DNA from 4 places in the Pseudomonas sp. EA_35y_Pfl2_R5 genome. Region 1 is predicted to be linked to each of the others. Evidence: predicted binding sites of a transcription regulator. Region 1 holds the regulator's gene; each other region holds the start of a gene.
What was found. The regulator sigma-54, encoded in region 1, starts transcription at its own class of promoters, with help from an activator protein. The targets are predictions, from matches to a motif close to ANTGGCATNNANNTTGCTNT.
Positions count from the first base shown of each region.

Region 1 (5,013 bases):
ATGCACGACCTGCTTCGCGCCGGAGTGATGTGATGAGCCTTGACCTGACTAACCCCGACCTACTGCAGCGCGCCCAGGCCATCAAGCTGGCGATATTTGATGTCGACGGCGTGCTCACCGACGGTAAGCTGTACTTTCTGGTCGACGGCAGCGAATTCAAGACCTTCAACACCCTTGATGGCCATGGCATCAAGATGCTGATCAATTCCGGCGTGCGCACCGCGATTATCAGCGGCCGCAAAACCCCCGTGGTTGAACGCCGCGCGCAGAACCTGGGGATTCAACACCTGTATCAGGGCCGCGAAGACAAGCTGGTGGTGCTCGATGAGCTACTCGGCGAACTGGGCCTAGACTATGCACAAGTCGCATACCTCGGTGACGACCTGCCCGATCTGCCGGTGATCCGCCGCGTAGGCCTCGGCATGGCAGTCGCCAGCGCCGACGGCTTTGTTCGCCAGCATGCCCACGGGATTACCCGCGCTCGCGGGGGCGAAGGCGCTGCACGCGAGTTCTGCGAACTGATCATGCACGCCCAAGGCACCCTTGAAGCCGCTCAAGCCGCATACTTATAGGCCAACCATGCCCCGCAAGTTATTCAACATTGCTCTGTTCGCCTTTGTCGCACTGCTGGTCGCAGCCCTCGGCTACTGGAACCTCAGCCCCGAAAGCTTCAACCAGCAGACGCACAGCGCTGCAGCTGAAAGCACCATCGACTTTTACGCCACTAACACCTACACCGTGCAATACCAGGCCGACGGCAAACTGCACTACGAGCTGACGACCGACAAGGTCGAGCACGTCAAGACCAGCGACATCACCCTGATGACCAGCCCGAACATGAACCTGTTCCGCGGCACCGAGCTGCCCTGGAAAATCCGCAGCGAGCGCGGTGAAGTGTCGCCAGGCGGCGTTGAAGTCGAACTGATCGACAAGGTGCGCGTTGAGCGTACAGATGCCAAAGGCCGTCCGACCATCCTCACCACCAGCCGCCTGACCGTATTCCCCGAGAAGGAATATGCGCAGACCCAGCAAGCCGTTAGAATCGACGCGGCCAATGGGGTGACCACGGCAAAAGGAATGAAAGCGTACATGAATGACGGCAGGATGCTCCTGCTGTCCAACGTAAGAGGTCAGCATGAGGCTCGTTAACACCCTCCCCCTACTACTCAGCCTCAGCGCCGCACTCGGAAGTGTCAGCGCCTGGGCACTGCCATCCGACCGCGAACAGCCGATCCGCATCCAGGCCGATAGCGCGGAACTCGATGACAAACAAGGCGTTGCCGTCTATCGCGGCGACGTAGTCATTACTCAGGGCACCATGAAGGTCACTGGCGACACAGTGACCATCACCCAGAATGCCCAGGGCGATGTCGAGGTATTTACCTCGGTCGGCAAGCCGGCCTACTACGAGCAACTGCCGTCAGCCGACAAGCAGATCGTCAAGGCCTACGGCCTGACCATCCAGTACTTTATGGCCAACGAGCGCGTGGTACTGATCGACCAGGCCAAGGTGATTCAGGAAGGCAACACCTTCGAAGGCGAGAAAATCGTCTATGACACCCAACGCCAGATCGTTAACGCCGGCCGCGCCACAGGCACCAACGTCACCGCGCCACGTCCGCGCATCGACATGGTGATCCAGCCGAAGAACAAACCAGCCGACCAGCAGGCGCAGTAATAATGGCCACATTGAAAGCCCAACACCTGGCGAAGAGCTACAAAGGCCGCCAGGTCGTGCGCGACGTTAGCCTGAGCATCGATAGCGGGCAGATCGTCGGCCTGCTTGGCCCCAACGGCGCCGGCAAGACCACCTGTTTCTACATGATCGTCGGCTTGGTACAGGCCGATCAGGGCCGCGTGTTGATCGACGACCTCGATGTTAGCCACCAGCCGATGCATGGCCGCGCTCGCGCCGGCATCGGCTACCTGCCGCAGGAAGCCTCAATTTTCCGCAAGCTCAGCGTGGCCGACAACATCATGGCCATCCTGGAGACCCGCAAGGATCTTGACGGCCCTACACGCCGCAAAGAACTCGAAGGCCTGCTGCAGGAATTCCATATCAGCCATATCCGCGACAACCTCGGCATGAGCCTGTCCGGCGGTGAGCGCCGCCGCGTGGAAATTGCCCGCGCCCTGGCGACTAATCCCAAGTTCATCCTGCTAGACGAACCGTTCGCCGGCGTCGATCCTATTTCGGTAGGCGATATCAAGCAGATCATCCACCACCTCAAGGCCAAGGGTATCGGCGTGTTGATCACCGACCACAACGTGCGCGAGACCCTGGACATCTGCGAAACCGCCTATATCGTCAGCGATGGCCAACTGATCGCCGAAGGTGATGCCGAGACCATTCTGGCTAACCAGACAGTGAAAGAAGTTTACCTGGGGCATGAGTTCAGGCTGTAGCTACAGCTTTTCTCAAGCCGACTGCAGCCAAGGCTAGGCAAAACCTTTAAAGTCAGGCATATAATTTGCTTCCTAGTGGCGCTTTTTGAAAACGCCCTGTAGTGGATTGCGCACGACGCCGGTAAATAAGGTCTGCAATGAAACCATCGCTAGTCCTGAGAATGGGCCAGCAGCTGACGATGACACCGCAGCTGCAACAGGCCATCCGCCTGCTCCAATTGTCTACCTTGGATCTGCAACAAGAGATCCAGGAGGCCTTGGAGTCCAACCCGATGCTCGAACGCCAGGAAGATGGCGATGATTTCGACAATTCGGACCCCATGGCCGATGGAGCAGAAAGCGCCAGCCCCAGCGAACAGCCCGAAGCGCCCTATCAGGAAACCAGCTACCAGGAAGCCACGCAGACCGTGGACAACCTGGAAGAAGGTGATTGGGGCGAGCGTATCCCCAACGAGCTGCCCGTCGACACCGCCTGGGAAGACATCTACCAGACCAGCGCCAGCAGCCTGCCCAGTAGCAGCAACGATGACGACGAGTGGGATTTCACCACCCGCACCTCGAGCGGCGAAAGCTTGCAAAGCCACTTGCTGTGGCAACTCAATCTGGCACCAATGTCGGACAAGGACCGCCTGATTGCCGTCACCTTGATCGACTGCATCAACCAGCAGGGCTATCTGGAAGAAACCCTGGAAGAGGTGGTCGAAGCCTTCGACCCGGAGCTGGACATCGAGCTCGATGAAGTCGAAGCCGTGCTGCACCGCATTCAGCAGTTCGAGCCAACCGGTATCGCCGCGCGCAACCTGGGCGAATGCCTGCTTCTGCAACTGCGTCAGCTGCCAGCAAAAACTCCGTGGCTGAGCGAAGCCCAGCGCCTGGCCAACGACTATCTCGACTTGCTCGGCAGTCGCGACTACAGCCAGCTGATGCGCCGCATGAAGCTCAAGGAAGACGAGCTGCGCCAGGTTATCGACCTGATCCAGAGCCTCAACCCGCGCCCTGGCTCGCAGATCGAGTCCAGCGAGCCGGAATACGTGGTGCCTGACGTCATCGTGCGCAAGCACAACGAGCGCTGGCTGGTGGAACTCAACCAGGAAGCCATGCCGCGCCTGCGGGTCAACGCGCAATACGCCGGTTTTGTGAAACGTGCCGACTCCAGCGCCGACAACACCTTTATGCGCAACCAGCTGCAAGAAGCACGCTGGTTTATCAAGAGCCTGCAAAGCCGCAACGAAACCCTGATGAAGGTCGCCACGCAGATCGTCGAGCATCAGCGCGGCTTCCTCGATTACGGCGACGAGGCGATGAAACCCCTGGTGCTGCACGATATTGCCGAAGCTGTAGGCATGCATGAATCGACCATTTCGCGGGTGACCACGCAGAAATTCATGCACACCCCGCGTGGTATTTACGAGCTGAAATACTTCTTCTCCAGCCACGTCAGCACGTCCGAAGGTGGTGAATGCTCGTCCACCGCGATCCGTGCCATCATCAAAAAACTGGTCGCCGCGGAAAATGCGAAAAAGCCGTTGAGTGACAGCAAGATCGCTGGTTTACTGGAAGCACAGGGCATTCAAGTCGCTCGCCGCACGGTCGCCAAGTACCGTGAATCCCTCGGAATAGCGCCATCCAGTGAGCGCAAACGATTGATCTAAGGCAGCACGAAGAAGGAAGACAACTACTCGTACAGAATATGCCCAGGTCTCGCCTTTTCGCATATGCAGCCATACTGTCAGCATGCAATTAGCGACCGTGCCAGGCTCGTTCTACCAGAGTCTTCCACGCCACAGTGTTCCGGCGGCAGGCCTCTCGCCTGCCTCTTACACACGGCAACAAGGAGAAAGCGGTATGCAAGTCAACATCAGTGGACACCAGCTGGATGTGACCGACGCCCTACGCGACTACATCGCCGAAAAACTCGGCCGATTGGAGCGCCACTTCGACAAGATTACCAACGTGCAAGTCATCATGGAGGTCGAGAAGCTCAAACAGAAAATCGAAGCGACCCTGCACATTGCTGGCGGCGAAGTCGTCGCCAACGCCGAGCATGAAGACATGTACGCAGCCATCGATCTACTGACAGACAAACTCGACCGACAACTCATCAAACACAAGGAAAAACAGCTCGACCGCCAACAGGGCGCTATGGCCCGCTGACGTCGTCTATCTCCTATGATCCGACTTGAAACTATCCTGACCCCCGGCCGTTCCCTGGTGAACGTGCCGGGCGGCAGCAAAAAACGTGTCCTCGAACAGATTGCCAACTTGGTGGCGCGCGAGCTGCCTGACCTGGATGGCCAAGATATCTTCGAAAGCCTGATTGCCCGGGAAAAACTCGGCTCGACCGGTTTCGGTAATGGCATTGCCATTCCGCACTGTCGCCTGCCCGGTTGCACCGCGCCGATCAGCGCCCTGCTGCGCCTGGACTCCGCCGTGGACTTCGACGCCATCGACGGCGCACCAGTGGACCTGCTGTTTGTCCTGCTAGTGCCCGAAGCCGCCACCGATGCTCACCTGGAACTGTTGCGGCAGATCGCCAGCATGCTCGATCGCGGCGATGTGCGTGCCAACCTGCGGCAAGCCGAAAGCAGCGAAGCCCTGTATCAGGTG
Region 1 covers NZ_CAXAOW010000007.1:1,402-6,414, reverse strand. Annotated here, with positions in the region: gene AACX99_RS13655 (KpsF/GutQ family sugar-phosphate isomerase) at 1-33, shown strand, start outside; gene AACX99_RS13650 (KdsC family phosphatase) at 33-572, shown strand; gene lptC (LPS export ABC transporter periplasmic protein LptC) at 580-1,149, shown strand; gene lptA (lipopolysaccharide transport periplasmic protein LptA) at 1,136-1,678, shown strand; gene lptB (LPS export ABC transporter ATP-binding protein) at 1,681-2,406, shown strand; gene AACX99_RS13630 (RNA polymerase factor sigma-54) at 2,544-4,058, shown strand; gene hpf (ribosome hibernation-promoting factor, HPF/YfiA family) at 4,252-4,560, shown strand; gene ptsN (PTS IIA-like nitrogen regulatory protein PtsN) at 4,576-5,013, shown strand, end outside.

Region 2 (5,013 bases), on a different contig from region 1:
ATAGCGACGCCGCCTATGCCAGCGCGAGCAAGGATGCGCAGAAAAACCTGACGCTGGAGTTTTCCCGCCGCGCCCGTGGCGTAGCAATCTGGGCGGCCCTCGCCAACCTTGGCCGCGATGGCCTGCGCGAACTGATCGACCGGCATATTCGCCAAGCCGGCCAGTTGGCCGAACACCTGCGCGATGGCGGTTACCCGCTGCTCAACCGCGTGGTACTCAACCAAGTGCTGGTACGCGGGGATAGCGACGCACAGACCGTGGCCATCCGCGAAGCGGCGCAGGCCAGCGGCGAAGTCTGGTTCGGCCCGACAATTTGGCAGGGCCGCCCGGCCTTTCGCCTTAGTGTCTCGTCGTGGCGCACCATGGATACCGATATCGAATTGCTGGCCGATTTGCTGCTGCGCCTGAAGCGCCAGATTCCGGCATGAACACCAGCGCCGCTTGGGGGCTCGACAAAGCCCCCAGGCAGCGCTTATCTTCGCCGCCTGGCCAGCGCACTGGCCAACGTCGCTCGGACGGTTCCGGGCGCTTACGTACCGAGGAAAGCATGGCTGACCAAGCTCCGCGCCGCTTTGCGCGCATCGATCGACTCCCCCCCTACGTTTTCAACATCACCGCCGAATTGAAGATGGCCGCGCGCCGTCGCGGTGAAGACATCATCGACTTCAGCATGGGCAACCCAGACGGCGCGACGCCGGCGCATATCGTCGAGAAGCTGGTCCAGGTTGCCCAGCGCGAAGACACTCACGGCTACTCCACCTCGCGTGGTATTCCGCGTCTGCGCCGCGCGATTTCGCGCTGGTACAAAGACCGTTATACGGTCGAAATCGACCCGGAAAGCGAAGCCATCGTCACCATCGGTTCCAAGGAAGGGCTGGCGCATTTGATGCTGGCAACCCTGGATCACGGCGACACCGTATTGGTGCCCAACCCCAGCTACCCGATTCATATCTATGGCGCTGTACTGGCCGGCGCCCAGGTACGCTCGGTACCGCTGGTGCCTGGCGTAGACTTCTTCGCCGAACTGGAACGAGCGATTCGTGAGTCGATTCCCAAACCGAAGATGATGATTCTTGGCTTTCCGTCCAACCCCACAGCGCAATGTGTCGAGCTGGATTTTTTCGAGCGTGTGGTGAGCCTGGCCAAACAATATGACGTGCTGGTGGTCCACGATCTGGCCTACGCGGACATCGTCTACGACGGGTGGAAAGCCCCCTCGATCATGCAAGTTCCGGGTGCCAAGGACATTGCCGTGGAGTTCTTCACCCTGTCCAAAAGCTACAACATGGCCGGATGGCGCATCGGATTTATGGTCGGCAATAAAGAGCTGGTCAACGCCCTTGCACGAATCAAGAGCTACCACGACTACGGCACCTTCACCCCACTGCAGGTAGCCGCTATTGCGGCGCTTGAAGGTGATCAGCAATGCGTGCGTGACATTGCCGAGCAATACCGCCAGCGCCGTAATCTGCTGGTCAAAGGCCTGCATGAGCTGGGCTGGATGGTCGAAAATCCGAAAGCTTCGATGTATATCTGGGCGAAGATTCCCGAGCAGTACGCCAAGCTCGGCTCGCTGGAATTCGCCAAGAAGCTGCTGCTAGAGGCCAAGGTCTGCGTCTCGCCGGGCATTGGCTTTGGCGATTATGGCGATGACCATGTGCGCTTTGCCCTGATCGAAAACCAGGACCGCACCCGCCAGGCGATTCGCGGGATCAAGACGATGTTCCGCGCCGATGGCCTGTTACCTGGCAAGAAGGCCAAGGTCGACGAATAAACAAACAGAGGGCACCTTAGGGGTGTCCTCTTTCGTTTCAGCCGGAGTAATCCAGCACCGTCCAAACCTTGCTCAGCCCACTGGTAATGACGCAGCCGCTCTGCCCCAATTGATTGTTGCTGTGCAGCGACATCAGGTTAGTCATGCCATCGGCCGCATCAGAGCGTTCGCTCAGCCACTGCACGCGGCCGCAATTGGCCGTTTCGATCACATAACTGGCCGCCACGACAGAGTTCTCGCTGGGCAGTCTGATCACATCCACCACCGTGCCCTGCTCTTCCACGCGCTTGCCGTCAGATACCAGCACGGCCCAGGCCTGACCATTCTCGATCACCAGGTAGGTGCCATTTGCCCGAGGTTGATCAAGCTGCGGTTGCGCGCAACCGGCCAGAAGGCCCAATAGCACAATTGTCATCAGCATCTGTTGCATTGTTCGTGACTCCTCTGCAGTGCCTGTGGCCATTGGCTTTGCGGGCAGATGGCGCGAGTGATCGAGTAGGTGCCGGTTAGGGCCTTGGGCTTACTATTATCGAATACTGTTTATTTGTACAGTATTTTTCGATTACCCTTGGTCATGCCATCCAGCCAACCATGCCGCCCGGCAGATCGGGTCCATACAAGGCGTTAACAGGAGTACCCAGATGCTCGACGTACTGCAGCTGAAACACAGCGTAAACCGTATGCCCTTGGAGAAAGTCCGGGCCACCGTCAATGAATTGCAGCTTGAAGGCATCGTCACCGAGGGCAAGACGCCGTTTTCCCGGGTGCACTTCAACACCTGCTTTGCCGAGATCGAAGCCTTGCTGCAGCGCGCCGGCTATCACCGGCAGCTGGATGTGGTCGGCTATCAAGGCCTGGCCTATGCCATGTTCGATCCGTCGCGCTGGGAGGCGGTAGAGGTGTTGCGCTGGCTCAAGGAGTTCACAGAAGAAGCGCAGCGCCGACCTGCTGCGCAGTAAAGATTACTGAGTGCGATTTCTTGAGGATGTGGCGCTCAGTGCCGCCCAGATTGCTGGCGAACCAAAAGCGTTCAAATATGTGAATAGCTGTACAGCTATGACTCAGAACGGTGCCTGGTGGCCACTCAAATGGCCATCGCCTACCTGCTCACTCAATGGTTCAACTACTACAATCACAGTTAGATAACAGTCTTAAGCCTATGTAGTTAAAAAGATTTATTGGGCTATTCGAGAAGCAAATAAGGCGCTTTGCGCGCCTCATGCGCAATAACACGCGCAAAATTGGCAAGCCCCTTGCAACGATCCTCTCAAGACCTTACACCCGTCTTCGGATCGCCAACGGCGGTGATCGGGACGAATAGACAAAGACGTCAAAGGCAACCTGCTCTCACTGGGCGGCGTTGACCGTTGACGTCTTTTTTCGTTTCTGAGACCTGAGGATTCACCATGCGTAACTTCAACGCTCGCCGTTCGCTACTGAAAAAGACCCTGACTGGCTTCGGCTGCGCTGCCGCTTTGTTACTCAACCCACTTAGCCTGCAAATCAGCCTGGCTGCCGAGCTGGAAAAAGACGAGCTCAAACTCGGCTTTATCAAACTCACCGACATGGCGCCGCTGGCCATCGCGTATGAAAAAGGCTTTTTCGAGGATGAGGGGCTCTACGTCACCCTAGAAGCGCAAGCCAACTGGAAGGTACTGCTGGATCGGGTGATCACCGGCGAACTGGACGGCGCGCACATGCTGGCCGGTCAGCCCCTGGGGGCCACCATCGGCTTTGGCACCAAAGCCGATGTCGTGACCGCGTTTTCCATGGACCTCAACGGCAATGGCATCACCATGTCCAATGCGGTGTGGGAAGAAATGAAAAAGCATGTGCCGATGGAAAATGGCAAACCGGTGCACCCAATCAAGGCCGATGCACTCAAGCCGGTGATCGAGCAATACAAAGCCAAGGGCAAGCCGTTCAACCTGGGCATGGTGTTCCCGGTGTCCACCCACAACTATGAGCTGCGCTACTGGCTGGCTGCCGGTGGTATCAATCCGGGCTATTACGCCCCAGCCAAGGGCGACATCACCGGCACCCTGAGCGCCGACGCTCTGCTCTCAGTCACCCCGCCGCCGCAAATGCCTGCCACTTTGGAAGCCGGCACCATCAGCGGTTACAGCGTGGGCGAACCATGGAACCAGGCCGCCGTATTCAAAGGTATTGGCGTGCCGGTAATCACCGACTACGAAATCTGGAAGAACAACCCGGAAAAAGTCCTCGGAGTCTCCAAGGAGTGGGCCGACGCCAACCCGGAAACCCATAAGCGCCTGGTCAAAGCGTTAATCCGCGCCGGGATGTGGCTGGATGAAAACAACAACGCCAACCGCGCCGAAGCCGTGGAAATCCTCGCGCGCCCTGAATACGTCGGGGCTGATGCCAAGGTGATCGCCAACTCCATGACTGGCACCTTCGAGTACGAAAAAGGCGACAAGCGCGACGTACCGGACTTCAACGTGTTCTTCCGCCACAACGCCACCTACCCTTACTACTCCGATGCCATCTGGTACCTGACGCAAATGCGCCGCTGGGGCCAAGTCAGCGATGCCAAGCCGGACAGCTGGTACTTCGACATTGCCAAACAGGTCTACCTGCCGGCGGTGTACCGCAGCGCTGCCGACGAACTGATTGCTGAAGGCAAGGCCAAGGCCGAAGACTTTCCACCGGCCAACGAAGAAGGCTTCCGTGCGCCGACCAATGAGTTCATCGATGGCCTGAGCTATGACGGGCGCCAACCCAACGCCTACATCGAGCAATTCAAGATTGGCCTGAAAGCCGACTCCACGCTCTAACCCATCCGTCGCCCGGGGGCCGCACCTGCCGCCCCCATCGTTACCAAAGGATATGACGATGAGTAATCCAGCCGTCGCCCAGACCATTCAGGACACCCTGAAAACCGCCCGCGCTGCTGCATTCAAGCGCTGGCTGCCAAACCTGTTGATGCCGACTATCGGCGCCCTGGCCTTTCTGCTGTTCTGGCAGCTGGTGGCGGGTACCATCGACACCAGCCTTGGCAAATTTCCTGCACCGACCCAGGTAGCCAGCCAGTTTGGCGCCCTGGTCAACGAGCACCTGCGCGAGCAGAAAAAGGCCGATGCCTTCTTCGAGCGTCAAGAGGTGCGTAATGCCGAAAAGCTGGCCAAGAACCCGGACGCCAAGGTCAGCATTCGCCCTTACACCGGCAAGCCGACCTTTTTCAAACAGATACTCACCAGCCTGTACACGGTGATGACCGG
Region 2 covers NZ_CAXAOW010000003.1:210,268-215,280, reverse strand. Annotated here, with positions in the region: gene AACX99_RS08185 (pyridoxal phosphate-dependent decarboxylase family protein) at 1-428, shown strand, start outside; gene alaC (alanine transaminase) at 548-1,774, shown strand; gene AACX99_RS08175 (hypothetical protein) at 1,812-2,204, opposite strand; gene AACX99_RS08170 (transcriptional regulator) at 2,416-2,733, shown strand; gene AACX99_RS08165 (CmpA/NrtA family ABC transporter substrate-binding protein) at 3,181-4,569, shown strand; gene AACX99_RS08160 (ABC transporter permease) at 4,628-5,013, shown strand, end outside.
Region 2: the regulator sigma-54 is predicted to act here: its motif matches at 3,015-3,034, upstream of AACX99_RS08165 (CmpA/NrtA family ABC transporter substrate-binding protein).

Region 3 (5,013 bases), on a different contig from region 1:
CGCTGACCTCGCCAACGAAATCGAGGCCAATGTGCGCCGTGCACTGGCAGAGGATATTGGCAGCGGCGACATCACCGCACAGCTGATCCCCGCCGAACGCCTGGCGCATGCAAAAGTCATCACCCGCGAATCCGCAATAATCTGCGGCACCGCCTGGGTCGACGCGGTATTCCGCCAACTCGACCCGCGGGTCGCCGTGCACTGGCATATCCAGGACGGCCAACGCGCCGAACCCAATCAGGTACTCTTTGAACTGGAAGGCCCTGCCCGCGCCCTGCTCAGCGGCGAGCGTAGTGCCCTAAACTTTCTGCAGACGCTCTCCGCTGTCGCCACCCGCTGCCAGCACTATGCCGAATTGGTACAAGGCACCGCCGTAAAACTGCTCGACACCCGCAAAACCCTACCCGGCCTGCGCCTGGCGCAAAAATACGCAGTAACCCAAGGCGGCTGTCACAACCACCGCATCGGCCTCTATGACGCCTTCCTTATAAAGGAAAACCACATCGCCGCCTGCGGCGGCATCGCCCAAGCCGTAACCGCCGCCCACAAGATTGCCCCAGGCAAGCCGGTGGAAGTCGAAGTGGAAAGCCTGGATGAGTTGCGCGAAGCATTGGATGCCGGCGCGGACATCATCATGCTCGACGAACTGAGCCTGAATGAAATGCGCGAGGCCGTAGCACTCACCGCCGGCCGCGCAAAACTCGAAGCCTCGGGCGGGGTGAACGAAAGTACCTTACGGGCGATTGCCGAAACCGGAGTGGACTACGTGTCGATTGGCACACTGACCAAGGATGTTAAAGCAGTGGATTTGTCGATGCGACTGAGCCTGTGAAGCTGACATGCAGGATTAATCCACTGCACACCCATACGCAAACGTGCAGCACAAGCCAAGCACGAATTAATTATCTGATGGTTGCACAACGAAACTGACTCACCGAGGCTCACTGCCCCTACAAATCCACCCTAGGGATTGATCGGGATACCGCAAAGGATGAATTGCCGATGACTGTCATAGCCAAGGGCGGAGATCCACAACAGCCAGGACCTCGTAGCTTTCCTTGTGAAGCAACACCACCATTGGCACACCAGCCATCAACGGCAACCAGGACCCGGCTGCAGGCCACTCGCGAGTAACCGCCTGCACATCCTCAACCGAATTGAAGTCCTGCAATCCAGATATCGAACGCGAACGCTGCCGTATCTCATCCTGAACATCTACCAGGGGCCGATAAAGATCAGGCCGCTGCGGCAGGTCACTCCCACCTAACCCCGCCTCGAACATCAGCTCATTTCGAGCAGCGGCATCGACCGGCGACACAGCGGCAACCCAGCGCGGGCCAAACTGTGGAGGGCTGCGGTATTCAGGAAGGGCGCTACTCAACTTGCGCCCATCAATATCCAAAACCCTCACCAGGTCAAAACGGTCGGAATTAAATACCAACCAGGCCGGACGCCCCTCGGCGACTACCCACAAGCCGTAACAAAGCGCAGACAGCTGCAACATGGCAATCACCGTGAGATCCAGCACCAGCGTTTTTTTGCCAGGCTTGTACACCAACAATGTCAACAGCGGCCCGAGCACCACATCGACCAGCAATAACAATAAAAAAATCTTTGTCACACCAACGGCCACATGCAGCGGCGCCGGATACCACAGTTTGAAAACCAACAACACAGCCGGCACAGCAAGCACCGCAGACAGACTCAGGTGTATAAAAAACGCTTTAAATCGTAAAGGCATATTCTCTCCCGGCAATTCAAGGACTGTTAAAGGGGCTAGCAAAAGGCGCGGCACCGAGGTCAGCACTCGCGAATGAGCTCAATAATACGGGCAGCCAGAGAATCAGTGGTAACCCACGGATAAGTGCACAGGCGCCAAGCCCCTCAACGATCTCGCCACCCACCAAAACCTGGCACGCAATCTGCTTATCCAACTGCAGTGCAACACATCGTTGCCGCCAATAACTCTGGAGAGCGTCACATGAAAACCATGCAAAAAGGCTTTACCCTGATCGAACTGATGATCGTAGTTGCCATCATCGGCATTCTGGCGGCCGTTGCCCTGCCTGCCTATCAGGATTACACCGTTCGCGCCAAGGTATCTGAAGGTATGATCGCAGCCAGCTCCATCAAAATCGGCGTAACCGATGTATTTGCTGACAACGGCATTGCCGGCGTAGCAGCTTACTCGGCCGTACTCGCAGCCGACCAAGCAAACCTCATCACCAACCTGATCTCCGCCATTGCAGTTGACGCCGCCAACGGCACCATCTCCGTTACCATGGGCGGCATCCCACAACTTGGCGCAGGTACCGACGTTCTGGCCTTCGTACCACAAATCAACGGCGCAGCAATTTCCGACGCCAACTCCACCGGCTCGATTACCTGGGACTGCACCAGCGCAACCACCACCATCATCGACAAGTTCCTGCCGGCTAACTGCCGCTAATAAAAGTGCTGGGCAGTCTTTGTCCAGCACTTTAAAAAGACCGCTCCTGCGGTCTTTTTTTTTGCCCTGCTTCACCCTCAACCGAAGCCTACGCCACCAGCAACAAACCCTCATATTCAAAAACAAAGAGCCGGCATAGAACGGCGCTACCAGCCACGTAAAAACTCAATTAGTGCCATTTTTTGTCACCGCCCTTTCTTGCAATTGGCACACCTTTAGCAACTGCGCTATAAGACAAATACTGTTATGGAGCCCATGATGAACGATAGTGTGTCCCTTACCGGCTTGGCCCGACAGATGGTACTGGCAGAGCTTTTGGATGAAAAAACTGCCCAGCAGGCACAAAGCCAGGCACAGCGAAATAAGCTGTCGCTGGTCACCTATCTAGTACAGAACAAGCTGGTAAAAAGCCGCGTTTTGGCCGAACTGGCCAGCGAGCAGTTCGGTGTATCCTTTGTTGACCTAAATGCCATCGAGAAGGAAAGCCAGCCAAAAGATTTAGTGACCGAAAAGCTGGTGCGCCAACATCGGGTACTGCCGCTATGGCGGCGCGGCAACAAACTGTTTATCGCAGTTTCTGACCCAACCAACCACCAGGCCGTCACCGATATCCAATTCAGTACTGGACTGAACACTGAAGCGATCTTGGTAGAAGATGACAAGCTCGGCGATGCGATTGATAAATTTTTCGACTCCGCTGCCAGCGGAATGGAAGACCTTGCTGACGTTGACTTGGATGGGCTGGATGTCGAAGCCGTCAGCGATGATGCCGAGGTCGCGGGCGAAGGAAACTCCGCAGATGACGCACCAGTCGTACGCTTCGTCAACAAGATGCTGCTTGATGCAATTAAAGGCGGCTCATCAGACCTGCACTTCGAACCCTATGAAAAAGCCTATCGCGTACGCTTCCGCACCGATGGCATCTTGCATGAAATAGCCCGCCCACCTATTCAGCTATCCCCGCGAATTTCTGCGCGATTAAAGGTTATGGCCGGCCTGGATATTTCCGAACGACGCAAACCTCAGGATGGGCGCATCAAGATGCGCATCTCCAAAAGTAAATCAATCGACTTTCGCGTCAGCACGTGCCCAACCCTTTGGGGCGAGAAAATCGTGATGCGGATTCTTGACTCTGCCAGCGCCCAGATGGGCATCGACGCCCTGGGCTATGAAGAATCGCAGAAAGAACTTTATATGTCGGCACTCAAGCAACCTCAGGGCATGATTCTGGTTACCGGCCCCACGGGCTCTGGCAAAACCGTATCGCTGTACACCGGCCTAAATATTCTCAATACCGTTGACGTGAATATTTCCACCGCAGAAGACCCGGTGGAAATCAACCTGGAGGGTATCAACCAAGTCAACGTAAACCCCAAGCAAGGCATGGACTTTACTGCGGCACTTAAATCGTTTCTGCGCCAGGACCCCGACATCATCATGGTGGGAGAAATTCGCGACCTAGACACCGCGTCCATCGCCATCAAAGCAGCCCAGACCGGCCACATGGTCATGTCGACCCTGCACACCAATAGCGCTGCAGAAACCCTGACCCGCTTGCGCAATATGGGCGTACCGTCATTCAACATTGCCACCTCGGTCAACCTGATTATTGCTCAACGCCTAGCCCGTAAGCTCTGCAATAACTGCAAAAAAGAAATACCAGTTCCCCGCGAAACTCTGCTAGAGGAAGGCTTTCCAGAAGATAAGGTCGGTACCTTCAAGATTTACGGACCGGTAGGCTGCGAAAACTGCAACGGCGGCTATAAAGGTCGTGTCGGTATTTATGAAGTGGTTAAAAACACGCCAGCCCTGCAACGGATTATTATGGAGGAAGGCAACTCTATTGATATTTCAATCCAGATGCGCAAAGACGGCTTTAATGACCTGCGCACTTCAGCACTGCTGAAGGCCATGCAGGGCGTGACCAGCCTCGCCGAAGTGAACCGCGTGACTAAGGACTAACCTGATGGCCGTTAAAGCACTAAAAACCAGCACCTTCGCCTGGGAAGGCACTAATAAGCAGGGCGCCAAAATAAAAGGTGAAGTCAGCGGCCAGAACCCTGCACTGGTAAAGGCCCAACTGCGCAAGCAAGGCATCAACCCAACCAAGGTGCGCAAAAAGTCTGCCTCCCTGCTCAGCGCAGGAAAGAAAATCAAACCGATGGACATTGCGCTGTTTGCTCGGCAAATGGCAACCATGATGAAAGCTGGCGTACCGCTGCTCCAGTCTTTTGAAATTATCGGCGAAGGGCTAGACAACCCGAACATGCGCAAGCTGGTTGATGACATCAAACAGCACGTTGCTGCCGGTAATAGTTTTGCAGCGTCACTGCGCACCCGCCCAGAACACTTTGATGACCTGTTCTGCAACCTAGTCGACGCGGGCGAACAAGCCGGCGCCCTTGAAAACCTACTGGACCGAGTAGCCACTTATAAAGAAAAGACCGAAGCACTTAAAGCTAAAATCAAAAAAGCCATGAACTACCCTATTGCAGTAGTTTTGGTTGCATTGATCGTTTCTGCCATTCTCCTGATCAAAGTTGTACCGCAATTTGAATCTGTAT
Region 3 covers NZ_CAXAOW010000013.1:94,040-99,052, forward strand. Annotated here, with positions in the region: gene nadC (carboxylating nicotinate-nucleotide diphosphorylase) at 1-832, shown strand, start outside; gene tfpZ (TfpX/TfpZ family type IV pilin accessory protein) at 1,010-1,741, opposite strand; gene AACX99_RS18400 (pilin) at 1,982-2,449, shown strand; gene pilB (type IV-A pilus assembly ATPase PilB) at 2,708-4,411, shown strand; gene AACX99_RS18410 (type II secretion system F family protein) at 4,416-5,013, shown strand, end outside.
Region 3: the regulator sigma-54 is predicted to act here: its motif matches at 1,910-1,929, upstream of AACX99_RS18400 (pilin).

Region 4 (5,013 bases), on a different contig from region 1:
CCAGCAGGAAGCCCAGGCTTGGCAGGATGCCGCCTTCTGGACTGGAGTACATGATGTGGTAGCCGATCACCAGGTACATGATGCTCGCCACTGCGTACAGGGCGATGTTCTTGGTGAGAATTTCGGTGGTGTTCTTGGCTCGCACCAGACCGGATTCGAGCATGGCAAAACCCGCTGCCATCCACATTACCAGGGCGCCGCAAACCAAAAAGTAGAAGGTATCAAAACCGTACTGCAATGCAGTCAATGCTGTGTTGTCCATGGTTCACCTCTTGCCGTGCGCTTTTTAGCGCTATTCGGTTAAGACGTCCGGGTTGGCGCCGGACGCGCTCCGTGTGCTTACAGGTTGTAGCCGCGCTCGTTATGCAGGGCGAGATCGAGACCGATGGTCTCTTCCTCTTCGCTGACACGCAGGCCCATTACTAGGTCGATCACTTTCAGAATCACGAAGGTCACCACCGCGGTGTACACCACGGTGAAGGCCACCCCCTCGAACTGGATCCACAACTGCGCCGGAATATCTTCCACCGTGCCGAAGCCACCCAAGGCCGGTGCGGCGAACGCCCCGGTGAGAATGGCACCGACAATGCCGCCCACGGCATGCACGCCGAACACGTCGAGGGAATCGTCATAACCCAGCTTGCGTTTCAGGCTGGTGGCGCAGAAGAAACAGATCGCCCCACTTGCCAGACCAATCGCCAGAGCGCCCATCGGCCCCGCCGTACCGGACGCCGGAGTGATCGCCACCAGACCCGCCACAGCGCCCGAGGCAATGCCCAGAACGCTTGGTTTGCGGTGAGTGATCCACTCGGCGAACATCCAGCTCAGCGCCGCGGTAGCGGTGGCAATTTGGGTTACCAGCATGGCCATACCGGCGCTACCGTTAGCGGCCAGTGCAGAGCCTGCGTTGAAGCCGAACCAGCCGACCCAGAGCATGCTTGCGCCGATCAGGGTGTAGCCAAGGTTGTGCGGCGGCATGGCAGTCGTTGGAAAGCCCTTGCGTTTGCCCAGCACCAGACAGGCCACCAGGCCGGCGATACCGGCGTTGATGTGCACCACGGTGCCGCCCGCAAAGTCGAGCACGCCCCAGTCCCACATCAATGCACCATCGCCGCCCCAGACCATGTGCGCGATGGGCGCATAAACCAGGGTGAACCACACCGCCATGAAGATCAGCATGGCCGAGAACTTCATGCGCTCGGCAAAGGCACCGACGATCAACGCCGGGGTGATGATGGCGAAGGTCATCTGAAAGGTGATGAACACGCTCTCTGGAATCCCAGCCACCAGGCTGTCCAGGGTCAAACCAGATAGGAAGGCTTTGGAGAAACCGCCGACGAAGGAGTTGAGGTTGACCACCCCTTGCTCCATGCCAGTGGTATCAAAGGCCAGGCTGTAGCCGTAGACGACCCACAGAATGCTGATCAACCCGGTTACTGCAAAACACTGCATCAACACCGACAGCACGTTCTTCGAACGCACCATGCCGGCGTAGAAAAGCGCCAGACCGGGGATGGTCATAAACAGCACCAGTACAGTGGCGACCAACATCCAAGCGGTGTCGCCGCTGTTCAGGCTTGCCTCTTCTGCCATGGCAAAGCCAGGAACGAGAGACAAAAGGGCTCCTAGCCCTGCGATTTTTCGCAGAGTCATGGTTTAACTCCTGGGGCGTGGGGTTCGTTCGGAGGCTTAAACTGCGTCGGTGCCGGTTTCGCCGGTACGGATGCGGATCGCCTGTTCCAGGTTTACAACGAAAATCTTGCCGTCACCGATTTTGCCGGTGTTAGCAGCCTTGGTGATGGCCTCAATCACGCGATCGAGTTGATCATCAGCGATGGCCACGTCGATTTTCACTTTTGGCAAGAAATCGACCACGTATTCAGCGCCGCGGTACAGCTCGGTATGGCCTTTCTGACGACCGAAGCCTTTGACTTCAGTGACAGTGATGCCCTGCACGCCGATCTCCGACAGTGACTCACGGACGTCGTCCAGCTTGAACGGCTTGATGATGGCAGTGACTAGCTTCATGTAACTCTCTCCCGTGTATGGTGGACTTGCCCCAGGAATTACGAACCCGGCCCAAGTCTAAGCGCAGTGCCTGGCTTTTGTAATGCATCGCAGCCCTGACCCAGCGGCACCGATGCTCACCAACCGCTCCCGACGAAACACTTCCCCGCTTCGCCTGACGCACCGGAACTGCATCGGTGCATGCGTCAGCAGAGACAAAGCAGAAAGCTTGCCAGATCAGGCAAAACCGATTTATTTCATGCAGTTACCCGTTAAACAGGCGTTTTAGCGCGGTAATAGCCAACAGCCAGCGCACAACAACGGTGCAACGGCCCGCCAAGCAGCGCGCGAAAACTGTGCAGAACCTGCCAACGCCGTTCCGGACCCGCCCGGCAAGCCAGATAAAGCTGCGTGCTACACTGCCGCCACCTGTAAACGGAACCTCACCATGCTGCCACCTAAAGCCCTGTTAGACGCCCTGACCACCCATGCCTCGCGCCTGTTCAACGGCGACGCCCCCTTGCCCCGCGGCGAATTCGAAGCCCAATTCAAAGTGCTATTGCAGAGCGCCTTCAGCAAGCTCGACCTGGTCAGCCGCGATGAGTTCGACAGCCAGATGGTCGTACTGGCCCGCACCCGCGCTCGCCTGGAAGCCCTCGAAGCTAAAGTCGCCGAGATGGAAGCGCGCAGCGCAGACGCCCCAGCCCCCAGCGAGTAACGCCCGCAGCGGATGCATCAGCCGATCAAGGAGTGATCGATGTCCCTGGCCATAGTCCACAGCCGCGCCCAGGTGGGAGTTGAAGCCCCCTCCGTCACTGTTGAAGCCCATCTGGCCAACGGCCTGCCCTCGCTGGCACTGGTCGGTTTGCCGGAAACCGCCGTCAAGGAAAGCAAGGACCGCGTGCGCAGCGCCATCCTCAACTGCGCCTTCGATTTTCCCCCACGCAGGATCACATTGAACCTGGCTCCAGCGGACTTGCCCAAAGACGGCGGGCGCTTTGACCTTGCGATTGCCCTCGGCATTCTCGCAGCCAGTGGCCAGGTGCCGGCCAGCGCGCTGGAACACCTCGAATGCCTCGGCGAGTTGGCGCTGTCCGGGGCGATCCGCCCAGTACAGGGCGTCTTACCCGCAGCCCTGGCCGCCCGTGCCGCCGGACGCACCTTAGTGGTGCCCAAGGCCAATGCCGAAGAAGCCAGCCTGGCGTCCGGGCTGACGGTGATTGCCGTCGAGCACCTGCTGGAAGTCGCCGCCCACCTCAATGGCCAAACGCCGATTGCGCCCTATCAGGCTCAGGGCTTGCTGCGCCAAGTGCTGCCCTACCCCGATCTGGCCGAGGTACAGGGGCAGATCGCCGCCAAACGCGCGCTGCTGGTGGCGGCGGCCGGCTCGCACAACCTGCTGTTTACTGGGCCACCCGGCACCGGCAAAACCCTGCTGGCCAGCCGCCTGCCGGGCCTGCTGCCACCACTGGATGAACAGGAAGCACTGGAAGTGGCGGCCATTCATTCCGTGGCCAGTCACACGCCGCTAAGCGCCTGGCCGCAAAGGCCCTTTAGAACGCCTCATCACAGTGCATCCGGCCCGGCGCTGGTCGGCGGGGGCAGTCGCCCGCAACCTGGCGAAATTACCTTGGCCCATCACGGCGTGCTTTTTCTGGACGAGCTGCCTGAATTCGACAGAAAAGTGTTGGAGGTCTTACGTGAGCCTTTGGAAAGCGGGCAAATCGTGATTGCCCGCGCCCGCGACAAGGTGCGCTTTCCCGCGCGCTTTCAGCTGGTGGCGGCGATGAACCCCTGCCCCTGTGGACATCTAGGCGATCCGTCCGGGCGCTGCCGCTGTTCCAGCGAGCAGATCCAGCGCTACCGCGGCAAACTCTCCGGCCCGCTGCTCGACCGCATCGACCTGCACCTCAGCGTGCCACGGGAAACCACCCGGCTGGATGCCAACGCCGAACCCGGCCCAAGCAGCGCCGAACTGGCCGCCCAGGTCGTACAGGCTCGCCAGCAGCAACAGGCACGCCAGGGCTGCGCCAATGCGCATCTGGATCTTAACGGCGTCCAGCAGCATTGCAGCCTGCAGGGCGAAGACCGCCAGTGGCTGGAAAACGCCTGCGAACGCCTCGGCCTGAGCCTGCGTGCGGCGCACCGGGTGTTGAAGGTGGCGCGCACCCTGGCCGACCTGGACAGTGCCGCGCATATCCACCGCAGCCACCTGGGTGAAGCCTTGCAATACCGCCTCAGTATCAGCGGTACCTGAATCGCAGCCATAAAGAAGCCCCGCATGCGGGGCTTCTTTATATGGAGCTAGAACCCTTACTGCTCGCGGCGGGCCAGCTGCTCACGACAGGCATCACCGAACGCCTGGAAGATTTTCACCGAGTGCGGGTTCTGCGCCGCCTGCCACTCTGGATGCCACTGCACCGCCAGAGTGAACTGCTCAGTGCCCGGCAGGTGAATCGCCTCAACCAGGCCATCGTCGGCATGGGCCAAGGCTTCGATGCCTTCACCCAGCTTGTCCAGCGCCTGACCATGCAACGAGTTGACCGCAAACGGCGCATCACCCATCAACTCGGCAAACCAACTGCCGGGTAACGCCTGTACGGTATGACTGTCGGCGTACTGCACATCTACCGGATCGCCGGAGTCCTCGCGGTGGTCATCAATGCCGTCGACCTCGTAAGCCTTCTGGTGAATATTGCCGCCCAGGGCCACGTTAATTTCCTGCATGCCACGGCAGATCGCGAACAGCGGCAGACCACGGGCCAACGCGCCGCGAATCAGTGGAATATCAAACAGATCACGGCCCTTATCCTGGCCCTTGGTCGGAGTCAGGTTTTCCTGGCCGTAGAGGGCTGGGTCGATATTGCTGCCCGCACCGGTCAGGTACACGCCGTCGACCATTGACAGGTATTGCTCGATATCGTCGGCGCCGCAGCAGCTCGGCGCCAGCAGCGGCACACAGCCAGACAGTTCAACCAGAGGAGATATGTATTTGTGGGTCATGAC
Region 4 covers NZ_CAXAOW010000004.1:9,311-14,323, reverse strand. Annotated here, with positions in the region: gene AACX99_RS10065 (ammonium transporter) at 1-262, opposite strand, end outside; gene AACX99_RS10060 (ammonium transporter) at 340-1,653, opposite strand; gene glnK (P-II family nitrogen regulator) at 1,690-2,028, opposite strand; gene AACX99_RS10050 (accessory factor UbiK family protein) at 2,456-2,725, shown strand; gene AACX99_RS10045 (YifB family Mg chelatase-like AAA ATPase) at 2,765-4,264, shown strand; gene AACX99_RS10040 (gamma-glutamyl-gamma-aminobutyrate hydrolase family protein) at 4,321-5,013, opposite strand, start outside.
Region 4: the regulator sigma-54 is predicted to act here: its motif matches at 2,225-2,244, upstream of glnK (P-II family nitrogen regulator).